4 regions of the Pectobacterium sp. 1950-15 genome follow, and region 2 is predicted to be linked to each of the others. Evidence: predicted binding sites of a transcription regulator. Region 2 holds the regulator's gene; each other region holds the start of a gene.
What was found. Region 2 encodes CRP, which controls carbon source genes, mostly activating them, when cyclic AMP is high. Its sites were predicted from a motif close to ATGTGANNNNNNTCACAT; they were not measured.
Positions count from the first base shown of each region.

Region 1: the regulator CRP is predicted to act here: its motif matches at 3,156-3,173, upstream of WCT94_RS04715 (ABC-F family ATPase).
Region 3: the regulator CRP is predicted to act here: its motif matches at 2,831-2,848, upstream of aaeR (HTH-type transcriptional activator AaeR).
Region 4: the regulator CRP is predicted to act here: its motif matches at 3,194-3,211, upstream of WCT94_RS04380 (YfcZ/YiiS family protein).

Region 1 is NZ_JBBBQR010000003.1:144,701-150,697, reverse strand. Features, by position in the region: gene hutW (heme anaerobic degradation radical SAM methyltransferase ChuW/HutW) at 1-1,137, opposite strand, end outside; gene WCT94_RS04715 (ABC-F family ATPase) at 1,542-3,134, opposite strand; gene WCT94_RS04710 (PhzF family phenazine biosynthesis protein) at 3,252-4,148, shown strand; gene WCT94_RS04705 (GNAT family N-acetyltransferase) at 4,161-4,721, shown strand; gene treB (PTS trehalose transporter subunit IIBC) at 5,419-5,997, shown strand, end outside.
Region 2 is NZ_JBBBQR010000008.1:214,139-220,135, reverse strand. Features, by position in the region: gene WCT94_RS11570 (hydrolase) at 1-921, shown strand, start outside; gene WCT94_RS11565 (YheU family protein) at 923-1,159, shown strand; gene WCT94_RS11560 (phosphoribulokinase) at 1,285-2,154, shown strand; gene WCT94_RS11555 (OsmC family protein) at 2,268-2,675, opposite strand; gene crp (cAMP-activated global transcriptional regulator CRP) at 3,049-3,681, shown strand; gene argD (bifunctional acetylornithine/succinyldiaminopimelate transaminase) at 3,872-5,098, opposite strand; gene WCT94_RS11540 (aminodeoxychorismate synthase component II) at 5,218-5,793, opposite strand.
Region 3 is NZ_JBBBQR010000002.1:375,190-381,186, forward strand. Features, by position in the region: gene aaeB (p-hydroxybenzoic acid efflux pump subunit AaeB) at 1-1,251, opposite strand, end outside; gene aaeA (p-hydroxybenzoic acid efflux pump subunit AaeA) at 1,263-2,228, opposite strand; gene aaeX (p-hydroxybenzoic acid efflux pump operon protein AaeX) at 2,236-2,439, opposite strand; gene aaeR (HTH-type transcriptional activator AaeR) at 2,866-3,810, shown strand; gene tldD (metalloprotease TldD) at 3,848-5,293, opposite strand; gene yhdP (AsmA2 domain-containing protein YhdP) at 5,350-5,997, opposite strand, start outside.
Region 4 is NZ_JBBBQR010000003.1:70,425-76,421, forward strand. Features, by position in the region: gene mqo (malate dehydrogenase (quinone)) at 1-1,484, shown strand, start outside; gene fadL (long-chain fatty acid transporter FadL) at 1,635-2,945, opposite strand; gene WCT94_RS04380 (YfcZ/YiiS family protein) at 3,328-3,624, shown strand; gene fadI (acetyl-CoA C-acyltransferase FadI) at 3,881-5,194, shown strand; gene fadJ (fatty acid oxidation complex subunit alpha FadJ) at 5,191-5,997, shown strand, end outside.

The DNA of each region.
Region 1 (5,997 bases), on a different contig from region 2:
CAACTGAGGCAGCGTGATGCGGCCCACTTCAATCCCCGCCTGAAGCTGATGCTGCCATGGCCCAGTCGGACTGGCGGGCGTCATCATCATGATCGGTTTTTGCCCCTGATCGATCTGCTGATAATAGCGCTCCAGACTGCGTTCCATCATGTAGGCTTGCCCGTTTATATTGCCACCCGCGCCGCTTCCCATTGCCAGACAGTCCGCACCTTGTTTAATCAACAGGTTGTACAGATTGCGTTCACGCGTGGTGCGCGCCCAGTGGCTATTGCTGAGCTGGTGCCACCCAGCGTCAGCCAGAAACGCTGCGCCAGTCCGATAGAAATCACGTCGCGCAACCACATCAGGCAATGCGACACGCTGGTTTTCGGCGGCTTTCGCCAGCGGCGTTGTCGGTAACAGATTGAGCGCATACAGATCGACGCCGTCTAATGGTAAATCGCTGACGATGGCCAGATCTTCGCGCCAGATTTCCGGCGTTTGTTCCGGCAGGCCAAACATCAGATCGCACACCACTGCGGCCCTGTCTCGCTCGCACAGGCGTTCAAGGAAACGGATTGACTGCTGTTTATCCGACGTACGCGCCATACGCTGACGAATGCGGGTATCAAATGTCTGAATCCCGATGGAGAAGCGGTTCGCTCCCGCATCCAGACAGGCATCGATCCGTTCATCATCAAAATCCATCGCCCGCCCTTCTACCGTGATTTCACAGTCTGGCGCCAGCGGCAGTGAGGTGCGGATCGCACGAATAATTTGCGACAATTCATCGGCTGCCAGCGCCGTTGGCGTGCCACCGCCAAAGTACACCGCATGAATGGGCGCAGACTGGTGCAGCGGGCTGTCCGCCTCCATCGCCAGTTCCTGCAACAGGTAGCGGGTATAGGTCGCCGTGCTGTCATCACGCAGTTTGTTCTGGTAAAAACCACAGAACGTGCAATGCGTCGCGCAGAAAGGAATATGCAGATAGAGCAGACGTTTACGCGCAGGCACAGTTTGCTGTTTCAGCGCCTGCCAACCGGGCGGAATCTGTTCTGGTGAAAGTGGCACATGGTTGCGCCAAGGCATGGCCATACGTCGGGCGCTAAAAGGCTGCTCACCGGGCTCGGCATAATACGGCGTCAAATCGATGTTCATTAACGGCCCCCAAATAATCAATAAAATAAATTAAATGATAATTATTTTTATTTGGCAACGAGGAGAAAACGTAAATGGATGAGCTGAATTTGAATACAGCAAAATAATAACAGGGGTTAACAAACTGTTTTCTTTTGTGCAAACTGAAAATCATGCATAAAAAACGTATTGCTATTTTATTTCAAAGGGTTACGGTATATCCCTCTTTGTTTTTTTAACAAGTACGAAAAAAAAACAGCGTTTATTAAAGTTCGTTAATTTGAGTAATAAATACAGGCAGGATCGGAGAATGTTTCCGTCCGATGGCATCGGCGAAAAGAAATAAACAGCGCACAGAGAGAACGAAAGAAAGGAAGATAGCCGACCTTCAGGCCATGATTTAGGCCTGAAAGTCGGCATAGGGCTTACTGAATACCCTGACTACGCAGGTAATCTTCATAGTTACCGGTGAAATCAATCACTTTATTTGGCGTAATTTCCAGAATACGGGTCGCCAACGAGCTGACAAATTCACGGTCATGAGAGACGAACAGCAGCGTCCCTTCATACATTTCCAGCGCCATATTCAGCGATTCAATGGATTCCATATCCAGGTGGTTGGTCGGTTCATCCATCACCAGAATATTCGGACGCTGCATCATCAGCTTACCGAACAGCATGCGACCTTTTTCACCACCGGATAACACCTTCACTTTCTTCTTGATGTCATCCTGGCTGAACAGCAAACGACCGAGTATGCTGCGCACGGCCTGCTCGTCGTCTTTTTCCTGTTTCCACTGGCTCATCCAGTCAAAAACGGTCAGCGTCTCATCGAATTCGTATTCGTGATCCTGTGCGTAGTAGCCAATTTTTGAGTTTTCAGACCATTTCACCGTACCGCTATCCGGCTCGAAATCACCGACCAACGTTTTCAGCAATGTCGATTTACCGATACCGTTGGCACCCAGAATAGCGACTTTCTCACCCACCTCGACCATCAAACCCAGCTTGCTAAACAGCGGGCCATTATCAAAACCTTTGCTCAACGCTTCAACTTCCAGCGCATTACGGAACAGTTTCTTATCCTGATCGAAACGGATAAACGGGTTTTGACGGCTGGACGCTTTCACTTCATCCAGCTGGATTTTATCGATCTGGCGCGCACGCGATGTCGCCTGTTTGGATTTAGAGGCGTTGGCGCTAAAGCGGCTAACGAACGATTGCAGTTCGGAGATTTGCGCTTTTTTCTTGGCGTTATCGGCCAGTAGACGCTCACGAGCCTGCGTCGCGGCCGTCATGTATTCATCGTAGTTACCGGGGTAAATACGCAGTTCGCCGTAGTCCAGATCCGCCATGTGCGTACAGACCATATTCAGGAAGTGACGGTCATGCGAAATGATGATCATGGTGCTGTTACGCTCGTTCAGCACCTGCTCCAGCCAGCGGATAGTATCGATATCCAGGTTGTTGGTAGGTTCGTCGAGCAGCAGAATATCGGGATCGGCAAACAGCGCCTGCGCCAACAGGACACGCAATTTCCAGCCGGGAGCAATCTCACTCATCAAACCATAGTGCTGCTCAACCGGAATCCCTACGCCCAGTAACAGTTCGCCGGCACGAGATTCTGCGCTGTAACCATCCATCTCACCGTATTGTACTTCCAGATCGGCAACTTTATAGCCGTCCTCTTCGCTCATTTCAGCCAATGAGTAGATACGATCGCGCTCTTCTTTTACCGCCCACAGCTCCCCGTGGCCCATGATGACGGTATCCAGTACGCTGTATTTTTCAAAAGCGAACTGATCCTGACGCAGTTTACCCAGGCGCTCATTAGGATCGAGGAAGACATTACCGGCGCTCGGCACCAGATCGCCACCGAGAATCTTCATGAATGTAGATTTACCGCAGCCATTTGCGCCAATCAAACCGTAACGATTGCCACCGCCAAATTTAACGGAAATGTTTTCAAACAACGGCTTGCTGCCGAACTGCATGGTGATATTGTTGGTACTTAACACAGCACTTATACTCGAGTCGGAATGTGATTTGGCGCGCATTATGCCACAAGCGCGCGACAGGATCGCGGTTAGTTTTGAGTAATATTTAAGCGATAGCGCATACAGGAGAGAAATGCGATGCCGATAGTACGTCGTTTCAAACAGGTCGACGTTTTTACCCAACAGCCTTTCAAGGGCAATCCGCTTGCCGTCATTCTGGAAGCAAATGGATTAACCGATGCGCAAATGCAGAATATCGCGCGTTGGACAAACCTGTCAGAAACCACGTTTGTCCTGCCAGCCACCGATCCTCTGGCGGATTACCACGTACGCATTTTTACGCCAGAATCGGAAATGCCCTTTGCCGGACACCCGACGCTAGGCACCGCGCATGCTCTGCTGGAAGAAGGATTGCGCCCTAAATCCCCAGGTCAGTTAGTGCAACAGTGCGGTGTTGGCTTAGTGCCGATCAATATTCATGACGATGGCAGTCTGGCTTTTCACGCACCGCAGGCCACCCTGGTTCCGTTCGGTGACGAGCATATGCCACTGCTGGAAAAAACGCTTGGCATTACTGGTTCTGATAATGCTGCTATCGATAAACGCTACCCGCCCACCGCAGTACACATGGGTATTCGCTGGCTGGTGATTCGTGTAGACAGCGCCGACACCTGTCTGAACATCACACCCGATGCAGACGTGCTCTCAGCCGTGCAAAACCTCAGCCAGACTAATGGCATCGCTATCTACGGCCCGCACGATAACGCGACGCCAGCCGATTATGAAGTTCGCGCGCTCTATATTGAACGTAGCCATCTCAAAGAAGATCCGGTTACCGGCAGTGCCAACGCTTGTCTGGCAGCGCTGCTTCGCCAGCAGCACTCGACCAATAACGTCACCGCGCCACTCAGTTACCTGGCACGACAGGGTACAATGCTGCACTGCGATGGCCGGATTACCGTCACTTACCTGAACGATGAACCTTGGATCGGCGGGCACAGCGTCACGATCGTTGACGGTACCTTGCAGGGATAAGGGAGGGATTTTATGGAAACGCCGGTTGTAGATCCGTTATTTGCAGACAAACTGTATGAGCTACGTCATCAGCCCCATCTGCGCCTAACGATACAGGAAGAATGCGATGCCGATGCGCTCTTCACCCTGATTCAGCAGGAAAAAGCGCGTCTGCGGCGGACGTTACCCTGGCCGGACTCCGTCAAGAACGTCGATGACACCCGTGAAACGATTCGTGGCAACCGGAAGGCATTCTTCGACAAAACGTCCGCCGTATATGTTATCCGCTGGGACGATGCGCTGGCTGGCATCGTCTCCTTCAACACGATTCAGGATAAAGAAGGCGTCATCGGCTACTGGATCGCCGAAGCCTTTGAAGGTAAAGGCATCGTTTCTCAGGCTGTCAGTACACTAATAGCCGCCTATACCGATGCGAATCTCGTTGGGCGCTGCGTCATCAGAGCTTCAACCGCCAACACGCGTAGCAACGCTGTCGCCCAACGGCTTGGCTTCCGCTTTCACCACACGGAGAAAGACGCCGAGCAGATTGGCGAGCAGTGGTTCGATCACAATATTTATCACTATCCCACCTGATATTACCTCGCATACTTTCCATCACCTGATGCGCTGACCTTCCAACTGCGTATCAGGTTCTTTCGTTCCGCGACGTGTTTCGCTTATCGTGTCGTTATATTTTTGTGACTAACATCACAAAAATGTTGAAATCCGATCTCATCTTCGCTACCATTAAAAACGTGATGAACATCACAATTAACTAACCCGTTAGAGGAGTCTGATAATGAAAACTTTTCGCAAAATCAGCAAATTCTTTAAAAGAATGGGAGATGTTTATGTCAGTTACTGTGAACGTATTGGGTCAATCATCAGCCCGTTCTGATTGTGATATAAACAATCTCTAAAGCCGCCTCTTACAGGCGGCTTTTGTTTTTTCAGTCTCCCTTTCACCCTGTTCATCCCCCTTTCCTTTTTGTCTACCCACACGTCGCAGATTTGTGCAGCACACCGCATGCCTGAACATTCTCTTTTAAAAACAGCTCAATGCGTTTTCCTCTCACGGCAAAACCACCGTTAACAGGCTATGCTTTTCTCTAGCTGTACTTGCTTCGCGTCCCTGACGTCTGCGCTAAAAGATATACCCTAAATAATTCGAGTTGCATGAAGGCGGCAACCGAGCGAATCCCCAGGAGCTTACACAGGTAAGTGACTGGGGTGAGTAAGGGCAGCCAACGCACAAGCAGCTTGAAGTATGACGGGTAAAAAGGACATGACTATGAGTAAAGTGAAACAACAGGATATTGACCGTCTGATCGAACTGGTTGGCGGACGCGAGAATATCGCGGCTGTCACGCACTGCATCACTCGTCTCCGCTTCGTCTTGCACGACTCGTCCAAAGCCCATCCCAAAAACATCGAAGAGCTGCGTATTGTTAAAGGGTGTTTTACCAACGCCGGACAATTTCAGGTCGTGATCGGCACCAACGTGGATGAGTATTACAAGGCACTGCTCGCCACGACGGGAAAAGGCGAAATCAATAAGGAAGAGGCCAAAGTCGCCGCCCGGCAAAATATGAGCTGGTTTGAGCGCAGCATTTCGCACTTTGCCGAGATCTTTTTTCCGCTGCTACCTGCGCTTATCAGCGGAGGCTTGATCCTCGGCGCACGTAACGTTATCGGCGATATCCCGATGCGCGACGGGCAAACGCTGGTACAACTCTACCCCACCTGGCAAACCATTTACGATTTCCTCTGGCTGCTGGGCGAAGCCATCTTCTTCTATCTCCCCGTTGCGGTCTGCTGGTCAACCGTACGCAAAATGGGCGGCACGCCGATCCTCGGCATCGTACTCGGC
Region 2 (5,997 bases):
CAGTTTTCGCCAGTCTGGCAACCGCTTGAGTTACCAGACGGTGATTTCGTCGATCTGGCGTGGAGCGAAGCGCCCGAACAGGCACGGCACAAACCGCGCGTGGTACTGTTTCACGGGCTGGAAGGTAGCTTTCATAGCCCCTACGCCCACGGCCTGCTGCATGCCTGTCAACAGCGCGGCTGGCTGGCCGTCATCATGCATTTTCGTGGGTGCAGCGGGAAACCCAACCGGATGAAGCGTATTTATCACTCCGGCGAAACCAGCGATGCCAGCTATTTTCTGCACTGGATGCGGGAGACGTTGGGCGAGGCCCCTACCGCCGCCATCGGCGTGTCCCTCGGTGGCAATATGCTGGCCTACCTGCTCGCGCAGCAAGGCGAATCCTGCTCTCTCTCTGCTGCCGTCATTGTTTCCGCGCCATTGATGCTCGAACCCTGTAGCCGTCGCATGGAGCAAGGCTTCTCCCGCGTCTATCAGCACTACCTGCTGCGACTGCTGAAGCAAAACGCCGGCCGCAAGCTGGCAGCCTACCCGGACACGCTGCCGATTCAGTTGCCGCAACTGAAACGCATCCGCCAGTTACGCGAGTTTGATGACGTCATTACGTCGCGTATCCACGGCTTCCGCGACGCCGCCGACTACTATCGACGCTGTAGCGCTCTGCCACTATTGCCTCAGATACGTAAACCGCTGCTCATCATCCATGCGAAGGACGATCCTTTCATGACGTCAGAGGTGATCCCCGATCTGTCGCAGTTACCGTCTAATATTGAATATCAGCTAACAGAACACGGCGGGCATGTCGGCTTCGTCGGTGGAACGCTGATGAAACCGGAAATGTGGCTGGAACAGCGCATTCCCAACTGGCTTAGCCCATTTTTGGACCACGCCACCGATTCCCCTTTGACGCAGGAACCCTAGCGTGATTATTCCCTGGCAACAGCTCGATCCAGAAACGCTGGATAACATCATCGAATCTTTCGTCCTGCGGGAAGGTACCGATTACGGCGAACAGGAGCGGTCGCTGGCGCAAAAAGTGGAAGATATCCGCAGACAGCTCAAGTCGGGCGAGGTGGTGCTGGTGTGGTCTGAGTTACATGAGACCCTCAATATTATGCCGCGCGACCAGTTCAATGCCGGAGGGCATGCCCCCTATTGAGCATGCCGAAAGGCGTGAAAGAATGCGCCAAACATGCTAACAATGATAAAAACTTACGTCATTTTTGAGGATGCGCGCAGGCTCTCGGCCTATGCGGGCATCGCGATCACGGAGTTACGCATCTTATGTCACATCAGCATCCGATCATTGCGGTTACCGGCTCCAGCGGGGCGGGAACCACGACAACCAGTCTGGCCTTCCGTAAGATTTTTCAGCAGTTTGACCTACGTGCCGCCCAGTTGGAAGGCGATAGCTTTCACCGCTATACCCGCCCGGAAATGGACATGGCGATTCGCAAAGCGCGTGATTTAGGGCGCCACATCAGCTACTTCGGCCCGGAAGCGAATGACTTCAGCCTGCTGGAACAGTCGTTTATCGAATATGGCCTACACGGCCGCGGCCAGACGCGTAAATACCTTCATACTTACGATGAAGCTATCCCCTATAATCAGGTTCCCGGAACATTCACGCCGTGGGAGCCGATGCCGGAACCTACCGACATCCTGTTTTATGAAGGGCTGCACGGCGGCGTAGTCACCGAGCAAAACGACGTGGCACAGCATGTCGATCTGCTCGTCGGCGTGGTGCCAATCGTCAACCTGGAATGGATTCAAAAGCTGATTCGTGACGTTAATGAGCGCGGCCACTCGCGTGAAGCGGTGATGGATTCCGTCGTCCGCTCAATGGAAGACTACATCACCTACATCACCCCACAGTTCTCTCGTACGCACATCAACTTCCAGCGCGTACCTACCGTGGACACCTCCAACCCGTTCGCCGCTAAATCGATTCCCTCGCTGGACGAAAGCTTCGTCGTGATTCACTTTCAGGGGTTGGATAACATTGATTATCCCTATCTGCTCGCCATGTTGCAGGGCTCATTTATCTCCCACATCAACACGTTGGTCGTTCCCGGCGGGAAAATGGGGCTGGCGATGGAGCTCATCATGGCACCGCTGGTGCAGCGGTTAATGGAAGGGAAAACCATCGAATAAGCATCGAGAGACACGGGGCGACCACAGGGATGAGGCCTCCCTACGGGGACCTCCCCCTGTGTTTCCCCTAATAACAGGCTTAAGTGAACAGAACTAGTGCCCAGAGAGAGGGATTATTCCAACACTCTAATTTCGTGGCTGTGCGTTACCTCAACGGCTTTGCCCAGCATCAGTGCCACAGAGCAGTATTTTTCCGCAGACAGAGTGACCGCGCGCTCGACGGCTTTGTCGGTCAGCCCTTTCCCCGTAACGATAAAATGCAGATTAATATGGGTAAATAAACGCGGCGCTTCAGACCGGCGCTCTGACGTCAATTTCACTTCACAATCCGCCACATCGTTACGACCTTTTTGCAGAATCGACACCACATCAATCGCGCTGCATCCCCCCACTGACATCAACACCATTTCCATCGGACTGGGCGCTTTATCGCCGGAATTGCCGTCCATCAAGATCTGGTGCCCTGATGCGGATTCGCCCAAAAACGTTAAGCCTTCAACCCATTTTACCCGTGCCTGCATGGTGCCTCTCCACTAAAAATTTTTTGAAAATTTATACCGTTACTGTACAAAAACCAGCGTTAATCAGAGCTTTGTCATGCTGAAGCGAGACAACACAAGACACGTCCTTAAAGCTGTGTTAAAACGAAAATAGAATAGACCTTTTCTGGACAAAGCCAGAAACGAAGAAGATGATGACGTAGCCAGATATACCCAGCCACGTTTACGTTGCAGCAAGGCAGCAACCGGAAAATCAAGGGTACAGTGGTTCCAGTATATTCCCTGACGTCATTCTGCCTAGACTGAATTTTATTTTTTAGCAGTTAAACACGCCGTACAGGGAACTCTGACCCCTGTAATTTGCGCAGTGAATTACAACAGAGGATGATAGCGAATGGTTCTCGGCAAACCGCAGACAGACCCAACTCTCGAATGGTTCCTTTCCCATTGTCATATCCACAAGTATCCATCGAAGAGCACGCTTATTCACCAAGGTGAAAAAGCAGAAACGCTTTACTACATCGTGAAAGGCTCTGTCGCAGTGCTAATCAAAGATGAAGAAGGCAAGGAAATGATTCTTTCCTACCTCAATCAGGGCGATTTCATCGGCGAGCTCGGCCTGTTTGAAGAAGGTCAGGAACGCAGCGCTTGGGTGCGGGCAAAAACCGCCTGTGAAGTGGCTGAAATCTCCTATAAAAAATTCCGCCAGCTCATCCAGGTTAACCCTGATATTCTCATGCGCCTGTCTGCACAAATGGCAAGCAGACTCCAGGTTACCTCAGAGAAAGTCGGCAACCTCGCCTTCCTTGATGTAACCGGCCGTATTGCCCAAACCCTACTCAACCTGGCCAAACAACCTGATGCCATGACGCATCCAGATGGCATGCAAATAAAAATTACCCGTCAGGAAATTGGGCAAATCGTTGGCTGCTCGCGTGAAACCGTGGGCCGCATTCTGAAAATGTTAGAAGACCAGAACCTGATCTCTGCGCACGGTAAAACGATTGTCGTTTACGGCACTCGCTAAATCCCTGTCGCTGTACCCTACCAATAAAAAAGCGTGAAGCCTCGGCCTCACGCTTTTTTTTATGGCGAGCGTCCTGCTCGCCACCCTACGGGCCGTCGCAAGCGACGTTGAAAAACGTTCCCTACGTTTTTTTATGGCGAGCTTCCTGCCCGCCACCTTACAGCCATCGCAGCAACGTTGAGAGAATAACTCAGTTCGCTGCGTTAACCACCTGTGCGACGGCTTTGGCGAACTTCGCCATCCCCTGCACAATATCGTCTTCATCAATGATCAAAGACGGCACAAAGCGGATGACGTTCGGCCCTGCCATCAGCACCATCAGACCCTGCGCTGTTGCAGCAGCCAGAAACTCGCCCGCGCGGCCATGCCACTGCGGCTTCAGCTCTGCCCCCAGCAGTAGCCCCATACCGCGAACCTGCTCGAATACAGCGTACTGCTGGTTAATTTTCTCAAGCTCACTAACAAAACGATCGTGCCGATCTGCCACGCCTGACAGCACTTCCGGCGTGTTAATGATATCCAGCGCGGCTTCGGCCACCGCACAGGCCAGCGGGTTGCCGCCATAAGTGGTGCCGTGTACCCCAACCGTCATCACAGAGGCGATTTCTTCCGTCGTCAGCATCGCGCTAATCGGGAATCCACCGCCCAACGCTTTAGCGGTGGTGAGAATATCCGGCGTAATACCGTAGTGCATGTAGCTGAATAATTTACCGGTACGCCCCATCCCACTCTGCACTTCATCAAATACCAGCAGCGCCTTGTGCTGATCGCACAGATCGCGAACGCCTTGCAAGAACTCAGGCGTAGCAGGCGTAATACCGCCCTCGCCCTGAATCGGCTCCAGTACGACTGCGCAGGTGTGATCGTCCATCACTGCTTTGACCGCAGCCAGATCGTTGAAAGGAACATGGACAATATCCGCAGGCTTAGGTCCGAAACCATCGGCATATTTAGGCTGTCCGCCAACCGAGACGGTGAACAGCGTCCGACCATGAAACGCATTGTAGAAGGCGATAATCTTGGTTTTATACGGGCTATGGCGTTTAACCGCATAGTGACGCGCCAGTTTAAATGCGGCTTCGTTAGCCTCAGCACCGGAGTTAACAAAGAACACACGATCGGCAAAAGTGGCATCAATCAATTTGCTGGCGAGGCGTAGTGCAGGTTCGTTGGTGAAAATATTGCTGGTGTGCCACAGTTTTTCACCCTGCTGCTGCAATGCATTAACCAGTGCAGGATGGCAGTGGCCCAGTGCCGTAACCGCAATGCCACCGGAGAAATCGATATACTCACGGCCGTCCTGATCCCAGACGCGACTCCCTTTACCTTTCACTGGTACAAATTTCGCGGGTGCATAAACCGGCAAAATCACTTTATCGTGAGTATCCCGTGTCACTGCTTTCTGCTCTGCTGCCATTTGCTGCCTCACTCTGCTATCCATCACGTTAGAATGAAAATATAGTCAATAAATATGCATAAAAAATCAATTACAGGCAATATTAAATCGGCTACTAGAGAGAATAACTTTCTATATAGCTAAATTTTAAGGAAATTATCCAAAAGCTGATGCCCTTGCTGGCTAAGAATACTCTCTGGGTGAAACTGCACGCCTTCAAGCGGCAGTGAGCGATGACGGATCCCCATAATCTCATCTCGCTTGCCTTCATGTTCGCTCCAGGCTGTAACCTCAAAGCAATCGGGTAGCGAAGCTGCATCAATGATAAGTGAATGATAGCGAGTCACCGTCAAGGGCTGAGCGAGCCCCGCAAAAACCCCTGTATTGCTGTGCGCAATCGCAGAGGTTTTCCCATGCATAACCTGCCGTGCCCGCACCACACGCGCGCCGAACGTCTGCCCCATCGCCTGATGGCCAAGACACACGCCCAGAATAGGCAATTTATCGGCAAAGTAACGAATTGCAGTCAGTGAAATGCCCGCCTCATCCGGCGTGCAAGGACCCGGTGAAATCACCAATCGCTCAGGCGCAAGCTGTTCAATCTCACGCAGCGTCAGTTCATCATTACGCTTCACCACGACCTGTGCGCCAAGCTCACAAAAGTATTGGTAAAGGTTGTAGGTAAAGGAATCGTAGTTATCGATAATCAGTAGCATATTTATTGCACAGTTAGTCAGGAAAGCCGTACTAACATACATGAAATTCGTGCCAGGCACCCAGACCTTGTCGCCAGCAAAGATAAAAGGCGCGCTATCCCTACGCAATAAATTAGCACGATAATAATTATACCGATCATAAATGATTTATTTCTGTAATAAGCATCTTTATTAATAGGTAATATTTATTATTCATTCCTATAG
Region 3 (5,997 bases), on a different contig from region 2:
GAAAAGAAAATCCTTCGCCATCATCTGCGGATTCGGTAAGCGCATGGCAAGCGATGTCACCACCGCAATCATCACCATACACACGCTGCCAGAGGTCCAGCCGGTGCTCAGCCAGAACAGGCAGCCCAGCGCCGTCGCCACGCCGGTGCGTAAGCCGTTGATCATGGCATGATGGGTTTCGGCTGATGGCGCTTTAATTTCCACCTCGCTGTTCAGCACATCGGCTTCAATCGTCGTGATACGTCCGTTGGTCTGCACCCCTTTTGCCAACAGCAGATAGCGCGTCGCAGCCCCCGCCCAGCTAACCAGCGTAGGCGGCACATCGCGGCTATCAGCCGCAATCAGATGGCGCAATGCTTTCACACGGCAATGCACATCGCGAAATGACTCAACGGGCTGATCCAACACCAGTTTCAGGCTGCTTTTTACAGGGGTTGGAGCATCTTGCAAAACCAGGTAGGTTTCACACGCCTGGGTAATCATCGTGAGTGATTGCGTATGCAGCGACGTTAAGCGGCGATTACTGTTCTGCCAGCGCGAGGATTCCAGCATCAGGCTGCTATGCATGCCGTTTAGCGCGGTCGTTTTACGCACCAGCGCGTGCCATGCCGCATCGATGGCGTCTTTCTCCACCCCGTTCATGCTGAGTTGCAGTAGCCGGTATTGATCCACCAGCAGCTCACCCATGCTGCGGTCAACATCCTGTTTGATCGAACGCGGTGAGAACAGTAAATCCGCCAGAATGGCGCAGACGATACCCAGCACAATCTCGCTACAGCGCTCCACGGCAAACTGCGGCGTCAGCAGCGGCGTTCCCTGCGTCGACACAATAATAATCAACGCGGTATAGCCCGCTAGCCCGAACACATAGGCGTTTTCGACTTTAACCAGCGAGGAAACCCAGGTGCAGAGGCCAGCCCAAATACAGCACAGCATCAGCATCACCACCGGTGCGCGAACGGTGGCAATAATGATGATAAGTGCGCCGATACAGCCGATAAACGTGCCGACGACACGCAGCATGCCACGATGGCGAATGGCGCCAGAAAATGGCTCACCGCCTGCGGCAAATGCCGGACCGGCCGCGACAATCGCCGCTGTCAGCACCGACCAGCGCGGGGTCTCCAACTGGAGATGGAACCCCAAAAACAGGGACAGCACAATCGCAAAGCTCAGTTTGAAAGCAAAGCGCAAGCGCGCAAACTTCGGTGTCGTAAAGAACACGGGGCCTGTCAACGACGGCGTTTTCATCATCGCCTCACTTAACCAAACTCACGCAGGCGATACAGGAGACGGATAAGCGGCGACGGCTTTTTGTCATTGTTGACCTGTTCACCCGTGATCACCACGGTTGCCGTCGTGCCAGCCGGATAGAGGTCGCCCATTTGACGATCGAGGCGAATTTTTACCGGCACACGCTGCGCTAAACGCACCCACTCCAGATTGGAATCTACGTTAGCCAAGCCCTTCGTATTCGCACTGTTGCTACTGTTATTTACCCCAGCCGCCACGCTGTCGACCGTACCGTAAAATATCTTTTCGCTACCCAACGGGGTGATTTCCGCACGATAGCCGCGGCGAACGCCTTCAAGCTTGGTCTCTTCCATGTACGCCAGCAGGTAAAATGAATCCTTCTTCACCAGCGCCACCGCCGTATTGCCACGTTCAATGAACTCACCGCTTTGCACCTGCAGGTTGGTCACCCAACCGTCAGCAGGCGCACGCACCACGGTGCGTTCCAGCTCCAGTTGCGCCAGTGACAATACCGCCTGTGCTTTAGCAAGCTGGTGCGTCGCGGTTTCTAAGGCATTACTGGACTGATCGATATTTTCCTGCGACATCGCGCTGATGCCCAGTCGCGCCCGACGCCCTGACTCCCGACGTTTTTCGGTCACCAGCGCCTGATAGTAAGCAACATCGGCTTCCGCCTGTGCGACAGCCTGGTGGTAACGCGGCTGATCGATAACAAACAGCACATCCCCTTTGTTCACCAGTTGATTGTCCGTGACGCGAACATCGCTCAACAACCCACTGACGTCCGGTGCAATCGCGACAACATCCGCCGTAAATTTGGCATCGCGCGTCCAGGGCGATTCGGTATAAAACGCCCAGACGCGGAAAATGGCGACAATCGCGCACAGCACAATCACCAGCGTAATCGCTACGCGGCTCATTTTTTTGATCAGCACGGCCTGCTGTCTAAATAAGGTTAAAAAGAACGCTTTCACAGACGCCTCACAGACCGTAACGGAAGAGTAAATAGAACAAACAGCAGAACAGCGCGCTGTTAAACAGCGCCGGATGCCAGACGAAGTCATAGATACCCGTCGGTTGCAGCAGGCGGTTCACGACAAAAAACAGAGTCAATGACACCAGCAGGACAAAAAATACGGGGGGGAATGACAGCCCGAACAGCACCATAACCGGGAGTGAACTCATCCTCTTTTCCTTTTTTTCTATTAGGTAGCGGTAGCGCGCAGGTTCGCTACCGGATGGTAAATTATGTTGTCTGATACTGACGTTCAGCATAGACAAAAGCGCTTCATCCCGCAGGCTGGCTGCCAGCGAATGAGATAGCGTTAAACTGATGAATAGCGATGCCAGCAGGGGCTGACTAGCGATGGGAAATCAGCGCACGATCTATATTGGGTAAATAAACACAATCATCGGGTAGCCTTGGGCGGTGAATAATCATGTATAGCCGCAAGGACGATATCTGTTCGCGTTCACCTGTAAGTAACGCTGCCATTTGAGCGATGGCGGACAATGCTCCACCCGGCATCACCGGATAGGCTATATTATGGATGCTTATTATCACCTTATCTACATAGTGTGATCTAAATCACTTTTAAGCCAGAGTGAATAATGGAAAGACTAAAGAGTATGTCGGTGTTTGCCCGCGTGGTGGAATTTGGTTCTTTTACCGCGGCCGCCCGCCAGTTACAGATGAGCGTATCCGCCGTCAGCCAGACCGTCACCAAGCTTGAAGATGAACTACAGATTAAGCTGTTGAACCGCAGTACACGCAGCATTGGGCTGACGGAAGCGGGGAAAATTTACTATCACGGCTGTCGCCGCATGCTGCATGAGGCGCATGAGGTCCATGAGCAGCTGTACGCTTTCAACAATACGCCAATCGGCACACTGCGCATCGGCAGTTCTTCTACGATGGCGCAGAATGTGTTGTCCACCATGACTGCCGCGATGCTGAAAGAATATCCCGGCTTGTCCGTCAATCTGGTCACGGGAATCCCCGCACCCGACCTGATTGCCGACGGGCTGGATATCGTTATCCGCGTCGGCGCATTGCAGGATTCCAGCCTGTTCTCAAAACGCTTAGGCTCGATGCCAATGGTGGTCTGTGCCGCCAAAAGCTATCTGGCACAGCACGGCACGCCGGATAAACCGGCAGATATGGTGAATTTTTCCTGGCTGGAATACAGCGTGCGGCCCGACAGCGAATTTGAGCTGATCGCCCCGGAAGGCATTTCAACCCGCGTCACGCCACAAGGGCGCTTTGTCACTAACGATCCGCAAACGCTGGTACGTTGGCTCAAGGCTGGCGCAGGTATCGCGTACGTGCCGCTCATGTGGGTCGTGGATGAAATCAATCGCGGCGAAATCGAGATCTTATTTAACCGCTACCACTCCGATCCGCGCCCGGTCTATGCGCTCTACACCCGCAAAGACAATCTGCCGCTAAAAGTACAGGTCTGCATTAACTACATGACGGAATACTTCAAAAATGTCGCCCTGACATATCAGGGTTACCGACAGGATCATGGCGAGGAAAAAAAACCGCGCTCATAAGGCGCGGTTTTAAAAGGAAATAAGAATTCAGAGCAAATTACGCCGTGCCGCCAACGGTCAGGCTTTCCAGCTTCAGCGTAGGCTGACCAACGCCGACAGGCAGGCTTTGCCCTTCTTTACCGCACACGCCGACGCCTTTATCCAGCGCCAGATCGTTGCCGACCATCGAGATCTGCTGCATTGCTTCAATACCGGAGCCAATCAGCGTGGCACCTTTGACTGGCGTGGTGATACGACCTTTTTCGATCAGGTACGCTTCGGACGTCGAGAAGACGAACTTGCCAGAAGTGATATCAACCTGACCGCCGCCAAAGTTTGGCGCATACAGGCCGTATTCAACGCTGGAGATAATCTCTTCCGGCGTGGATTTTCCGGCCAGCATGTAGGTGTTCGTCATACGCGGCATTGGCAAGTGGGCATAAGACTCGCGGCGACCGTTGCCCGTCGGCGCAACGCCCATCAGACGAGCGTTCAGCTTGTCTTGCATGTAGCCTTTCAGAATCCCGTTTTCGATCAGGACGTTGTACTGTCCCGGAACGCCCTCATCGTCCATTGAGAGGGAGCCACGGCGCCCGCTCAACGTACCATCATCTACCACCGTGCACAGTTCTGACGCGACGAGTTTCCCCATCTGTCCGCTGAATACTGACGTGCCGCGACGGTTAAAGTCGCCTTCCAGACCGTGGCCTACTGCTTCATGCAACAGCACGCCCGGCCAGCCTGCGCCCAGTACCACAGGCATCGGCCCTGCGGGTGCGGCCACCGCCGACAGGTTTACCAGCGCCATACGCACGGCTTCTTTGGCCCAGGCGTCGACACGCGCTTCGCCGTCCGCCACTTCCCAGAAGTAGTCATAGCCGCCACGCAGGCCGCCGCCGCTGGAACCGCGTTCACGTTTGCCCTCAGATTCGACCAGCACGCTGATCGACAGGCGAACCAGCGGACGTACATCCGCCGCTAGCGTGCCGTCTGTCGCCGCTACCAGCACCAGCTCATACACGCCGGTCAGGCTGGCTGACACTTCCTGTACACGCACATCTGCGGCACGCGCGACTGTGTCGGCACGTTGCAACAGCGCAATTTTGTCCTCACGCGTCAGGCTATCCAACGGATTCAACGTTGGATAAAGCGCATTATGCGATACCGCTCCCAGCGTGTGCGCCGTGCCTGTACCCTGTTCCCGTACAATGCTGCGCGCAGCCTGCGCACTCTGGTGCAATGCGTTCAGCGTAATCTGATCGGCATAAGCAAACCCGGTCTTTTCTCCGTCAATCGCACGGATACCCACGCCCTGATCGATATTGTAAGAACCGTCTTTAATGATACGGTCTTCCAGTACCCAGGATTCATGATAGCTGGACTGGAAATAGAGATCGGCATAGTCCAGACGACGCTCATTAAGCGACCCCAGCACAGCCGCGAGATCGTCAAGATTCAATTTGTTGGCGGTGAGTAACTGCTCACTGACAAACGAAAGGCTCATAGTTTTTCACTCTTTATCAGATAATCGGTTGAGTACACTGCGCTGCCCTAACGGCATTACTCGCCTTTCTTTTTGTTCGGCTCACGCAGCACTTCCTGAATCTTTGGCTGATCGACGCTACCGGAAATCTGGTAGCGAATCAGCGAAATCTTGTTCCATAGCGGTGCCAGCACTTTACTGGCAGCAAACACCGCGGCCCCTATAACCGGATTGACGGCAAATGCGGTCGCCACACCCACCGTCGCGGAAATTTCCGGGGCGATAACCGCTTCCATATTGACCTGTCGCTTAGCGAGGTCGAGATCGCCTTTCATCGCGATATCCGCCTCCAGACCGTCGATCAGCATATCATCAGTATGCAACACGCCGTCTTTAATCCATGCGGTGCTGCGAATCGAATCGAAGTAAAAGCCACGGCCAAACGTATCACTAAAATCAAACCGCAGCTTACGCATCAGCGCATCGAAGCTCAATAAACGCAGCAGTTGGCCCGCCTGACCCGCGCCGACTTCGGCAATTTCACCCTTACCAATGCGCGTGTGCAATATTCCGCTCAGACTGGCAATATCCGGCGCCCAAGGCGTTCCGCGCCAGTACAAATCGTAATCTACATCGAAAGAACCGGCCTTGAGCGGTGAATCAACGCCGAACCAGTTAGCATTCTGCTCCAGACTATCCCCGGTTAGGCGGCCTTTTAGCGCGCT
Region 4 (5,997 bases), on a different contig from region 2:
TGGTACTGATCGGCGGGGGCATTATGAGCTCTACGCTGGGCGTGTATTTACAGGAGCTGCAACCAGACTGGTCTATCGATATGGTTGAGCGTATGGATAACGTGGCGGAAGAGAGCTCTAACGGCTGGAATAATGCCGGTACGGGTCACTCGGCCTTCATGGAACTCAACTACACGCCGGATAATCCAGACGGCCCAATCAATATCAGCAAAGCGCTGGAAATTACTGAGGCCTTTGAAGTCTCGCGCCAGTTTTGGTCCTATCAGGTGAAAAACGGCGTGCTGAATAATCCGCACTCTTTCATCAATAGCGTGCCGCACATCAGCTTTGTCTGGGGCGACGAGAACACTGCCTTCCTGAAACACCGCTATGATGCGATGCAGCACAGCACGCTGTACCGTGGCATGGAGTTCTCTGACGATCCTAATACGATCAAAGAGTGGGCGCCGCTGGTGATGGAAGGTCGCGATCCGGCTCAGAAGATTGCGGCGACTCGCATGCCTATCGGTACTGACGTGAATTACGGTGAAATCACACGTCAGCTGGTTGGTGCGATGAAAACCAAATCCAACTTTGCGCTGCACCTGAATTCAGAAGTGCGTGATATCAAACGTAACGCGGACAACACCTGGAGCGTGACTTACGCCGATCTGAAAAACGGCGAGAAAGAGAGCGTGATTAAGGCGAAGTTCGTCTTTATCGGTGCGGGCGGCGCGGCACTGCCGCTGCTACAGAAAACCGGTATTCCTGAGGCCGATCTGTACGGTGGCTTCCCGGTTGGTGGTGAGTTCCTGGTGACAGAAAATCCGGAAATCGTGAAGCGCCACATGGCAAAAGTTTACGGTAAAGCTTCCGTGGGCGCGCCGCCGATGTCTGTTCCTCATCTGGACACGCGTATTTTTGATGGTAAGCCAGTCCTGCTGTTCGGGCCGTTTGCTACCTTCTCCAGCAAGTTCCTGAAAAACGGCTCGCTGTGGGATCTGATTGGTTCCGTGACCTTCTCCAACGTGATGCCGATGACGCACGTGGGTCTGGATAATTTCGATCTGGTGAAGTATCTGGTCGGTCAGGTCATGATGGATGACGACGATCGTTTCGCCTTTCTGCAGGAATACTTCCCTAACGCGAAGAAAGAAGACTGGAGACTGGCGATTGCTGGCCAGCGCGTTCAGGTTATCAAGAAAGATGATGAGAAAGGCGGCGTACTGAAGCTGGGGACGGAAATCGTCAGCTCTCAGGATGGCTCGATTGCTGCGCTGCTGGGTGCCTCTCCGGGGGCCTCTACCGCTGCGCCGATTATGCTGAGCCTGCTGGAAAAGGTGTTTAAAGATAAAGTTGCGACGCCAGAATGGCAGGGCAAACTGAAAGAGATCGTTCCATCTTATGGTCAGAAGCTGGACGGGAATATTGAAATGACCAATAAAATCCGCAGCTATACCAGCAGCACGCTGGGTCTGGATTATATTGAGGTTAAACCGGAGTAATCGGTATTAGCCAGAAAGCACGATATAAGGCCGCGAAAGCGGCCTTTTTTTGTATCTGTGTCGCGTAAATACAGGCAATAAAAAAGCAGGTAAGTCGCCTTACCTGCTTATCACGTTCTACGCGGTAGAAATAAGAGCGTTTGTTCTTATTTAGAACGCGTAGTTAAAGTTCACGCCGTACAGCCAGGCTTTACCTTTGGAGCTGAAGTTGTAGCGTGGAGAACCTGCTCTATCAGAGAGTGGTTCGCTGATATCGACTTGTTTGCCGTGCATATAGGACACGCCGACATCAACAGACGCGTCTTTATTAAACGCATAGGTGGTACCTGCGCTCAACCAGAAACGGTCCTGATCTGGGATGGAGATAGAACGTTTGTCGGCCGGGACTGGGCTGTCATCAAACGCGATACCGCCGCGGAACGTCCAGTTATCATCATGATAGTAGGTGGTGCCGAGTGCGATACGGTAAGCATCACGGAAGCTTTCATCTTTATGGAACAACGTGTTGCCATTGCTGCCTGTTGCTTTCAGTTCCTGGAACTGGCTCCAGCTGGTATAGGTCAGGCTGTAGTGCACCGCCCATTTCGGCGCGACGCGGTGGTAGGCAGAGGCTTCCCACATTTCTGGCAGGTTCAGCGTCAGCTTACCAGGAATCTTCGCACCACCAGTACCGTTCAATGCTGTTGCTGCTGTTGGGAGGTTGTTGCTGTAATCACCGTTAAAGTCGATATCGACTTTGGAACGATAAGTCAGGCCGAAGCGATTGTTTTCATCGACTTCATACAGGATACCGGCGTTCCAGCCGTAACCCCACTCTTTACCTTCCAGACGAGCCATCTCAGAAGACGGGCCAGCAACGACCCCCTGTACTCCGCCAGCCGCAGGAGGAATATTCGCCAGTTCACCTGCTCGACGGACAATTTTTGCATCGGCATAAACGGCGTTAACCCCTAAACCAAAGCTGAAATGTTGGTTCAGACGGTAGGCGGCGCTCAGGTTCAGGTTTGATGTCAACAGATCGGTCTGTCCACCAATGGAACCCGCGGCATAGTTATCATTGAATTCCGTCGCCAGACCATAGTTAGTGGTGGCAGAAGCGCCAACCGCCCACTGGTCATTCAGCGGCATGATGAAATGCAGATTCGGCACCCAGGCATGTGGTGCGATGTTTTTAGCGCTGGTGTTTTGCCCAGTCAGGGAGTTTTTCCCCTGAACATCAATATCCGGGTTGATATAGGTGATACCACCGGAGAAGGACGGGCGGTCAAACATGGTCATGGTTGCCGGGTTACGGCTACCGGAGGTCGCATTATCGGCTACGGCACCTTCACCAGAAAACGCACGTCCCAGACCCGATGACGAGTATTCATTTAGCTGGAAACCAGCTGCTGACACATTTGCTGAGAACAGTGCCACTGCAACAGCAAGTGTGGATTGTTTGAACAGGTTTTTCTGGCTCATGACCAAAACCTCTTTATATGCTTGTTATTTAACGTTGTTACACGGGGTAACAAGGGACGCGCATTGTAGGGGGCGCACTCAGCCTGACAAATCAGACCAGTTACCAAAGTATAAGTTGGGAATACGATAATGTTGCTTCGGTGTATTAAAAATATTTCCAAAATGATGCAAAACTTAGATCTGCTTAACGTTTTGGTTAATTTGTGTGAAGAAGTATTACTCGGTTTTTACTGCCGTATAACACATTAATGTGATTGATATCACTAAAATTACTGGCTGGCATGAAGTGCTGGTACTGATTTGGGATGAGGGAGTAAAATATAAGGAAGATACAAATATTTGAACTGGATCATAATCTCCCGCGTCTTAAGAGGAAAGTAGCATGACGAACGTAATCAACAAATGCAGTGCTGAAGAAACCGCAGCCTGCTGCTGTGTCGATGTCGGCACAATCATGGATAACACCGATTGCACAGCGTCTTACAGCAAGATTTTCGGCGATCGTTCTGACGCGGAAGCGGCGCTGGTCGCTCTGACGGCAAAAGCGCGTGCAGTAGAGTCTGATCCCTGCGACATCGTCAGCACGTTGGAAGACGTGGACGGTGGCGTTAAGCTGGATATCGATTTTACGTTCAGCTGCCAGGCTGAAACGATGATTTTCCAGCTCGGCCTGCGTTAATTTTTGTTGCGGCAGGAGCTCTCTGTGGCTCCTGTTCGCCACTTCTTCCTCCTGACGTATTACCTCACTTCTTCTTTACCTCTATTTTTGTAGTTTCTTCATCTTTGCTCGCTGCTACCCGCATGTTCTTCACACTTTTGCGTTGCGTGACTTTGCGTAATGTAACCATCTGGTTAACAATGAAATCAGGTCTGACCTGTTGTGCGCGTACTTTATTTTTGGTTAACGGAAGTATTTTCGGTTAACAGGAGCGTTTATGAGTGAGGTATTACCTCTGATAACCCGTCGTGGCGATCGCATTGCGTTCGTGAGCGGATTACGCACCCCATTTGCCCGGCAGGCAACGGCCTATCATGGCGTACCCGCCCTCGAATTAGGGAAGCTCGTCACCAGCGAATTATTGGTTCGCACCGGCATCGATCCTGAGTTGATCGAGCTATTGGTGTTTGGACAGGTGGTCCAAATGCCTGAAGCGCCGAATATTGCCAGAGAGATCGTGCTAGGCACCGGAATGAGTGTACATACCGATGCCTACAGCGTGTCGCGCGCCTGCGCGACCAGTTTTCAGGCGGTTGCCAACGTGGCAGAAAGTATTATGGCGGGGACGGTGGAAGTCGGTATTGCCGGTGGCGCGGATTCCTCTTCCGTACTGCCTATTGGTGTCAGCAAAGCGCTGGCCAGAACGTTGGTGGATATGAACAAAGCCAGAACGCTGGGCCAGAAGTTGAAACTGTTAAGCGGTCTGCGCCCGAAAGACCTGCTGCCGGTTGCACCCGCTGTGGCGGAATATTCCACCGGATTGCGCATGGGCGATACCGCGGAGCAGATGGCAAAAACCTATGGTATCACGCGTGAAGAGCAGGATGAGCTGGCACACCGTTCGCACAGGCTGGCGGCACAGGCCTGGGAATCTGGCGTGCTACGCGATGAAGTGATGACGGCTTACGTTCCTCCTTATGAGAAGGCGCTGAGTGAAGATAACAATGTGCGCCATGATTCCGCGCTGGAGCAGTATTCCCGTTTACGCCCGGCGTTTGACCGTCGGCACGGTTCGGTCACGGCAGCCAACAGTACGCCGCTGACGGATGGTGCGGCGGCCGTGTTGATGATGAGTGAATCCAAGGCCAAAAGTCTGGGGCTTACGCCGCTAGGTTACCTGCGCAGCTATGCGTTCAGCGCCATCGGCGTGCAGCGTGATATGTTGCTGGGGCCGGCCTATGCCTCTCCGCTCGCGTTGGCAAGGGCTGGCGTGGCGTTGGCTGATTTGACGCTCATTGATATGCACGAAGCCTTTGCTGCCCAGACGCTGGCTAACCTCAAACTGTTTGCCAGCGATGAGTTTGCCCGCAATCAACTGGGTAGAAACGCCGCGCTGGGTGAGGTGGATCGAGCTAAGTTCAATGTGCTGGGGGGCTCAATCGCCTATGGACACCCCTTTGCGGCCACCGGGGCGAGGATGATTACCCAAACGCTGAATGAACTGCGCCGTCGCGGCGGCGGGCTGGGATTAACCACCGCTTGCGCGGCTGGCGGGCTGGGTGCGGCAATGGTACTGGAGGTGACGCCATGAACGATCAACAGCCTTTCTCTACAGTAACAGAAAGCCCCTCTGCCTTTTCCCTCACTATTCGGCCAGACAATATCGGTGTGATCGGCATTGATGTGCCCGGTGAGAAGGTGAACACGCTAAAAAGTGAATTTGCGCAGCAGATTCTTTCGGTCTTCGAGCAGGCGCGACAGCATGCGACGCTCAGGGGGCTGATTTTGATTTCTGCTAAACCTGACTCGTTTATCGCCGGTGCCGATATCACCATGTTGAACCAGTGCAGCAGCGCTGAACAGGCAGAAAATTTGGCGAAGCAAGGGCAGGAAACGTTCGATCAGATTGCTGCGCTGCCGTTTCCCGTGGTGGCTGCGATCCACGGTGCCTGTCTGGGCGGTGGGCTGGAGCTGGCATTAGCCTGCGACTATCGCGTTTGCTCGCTGGATGAAAAGACGGTACTGGGGCTACCAGAAGTGCAGCTTGGGCTCCTTCCCGGTTCGGGCGGAACGCAGCGCTTGCCACGGCTGATTGGCCTGGATAGCGCACTGGATCTCATTCTGACCGGTCGCCATCTCCGTGCGAATCAGGCGCTACGTCAGGGGCTGGTGGATGAAGCCGTCCCGCACGATATCCTGCTGGAGACCGCAGTAGAGATCCTCAAAAAAGGAAAGCGCAAAGCCGAGCCGCTGGGCTGGCGTTCGCGTCTGCTGAGCAGTCCGGGCATTCGCCATGTGCTTTTCAAGATGGTGAAGCGCAAAACCCGTGCGAAAACACACGGCAACTATCCGGCCACAGAAAAGATTATTCAGGTCGTGCGCTGGGGAGTGGAA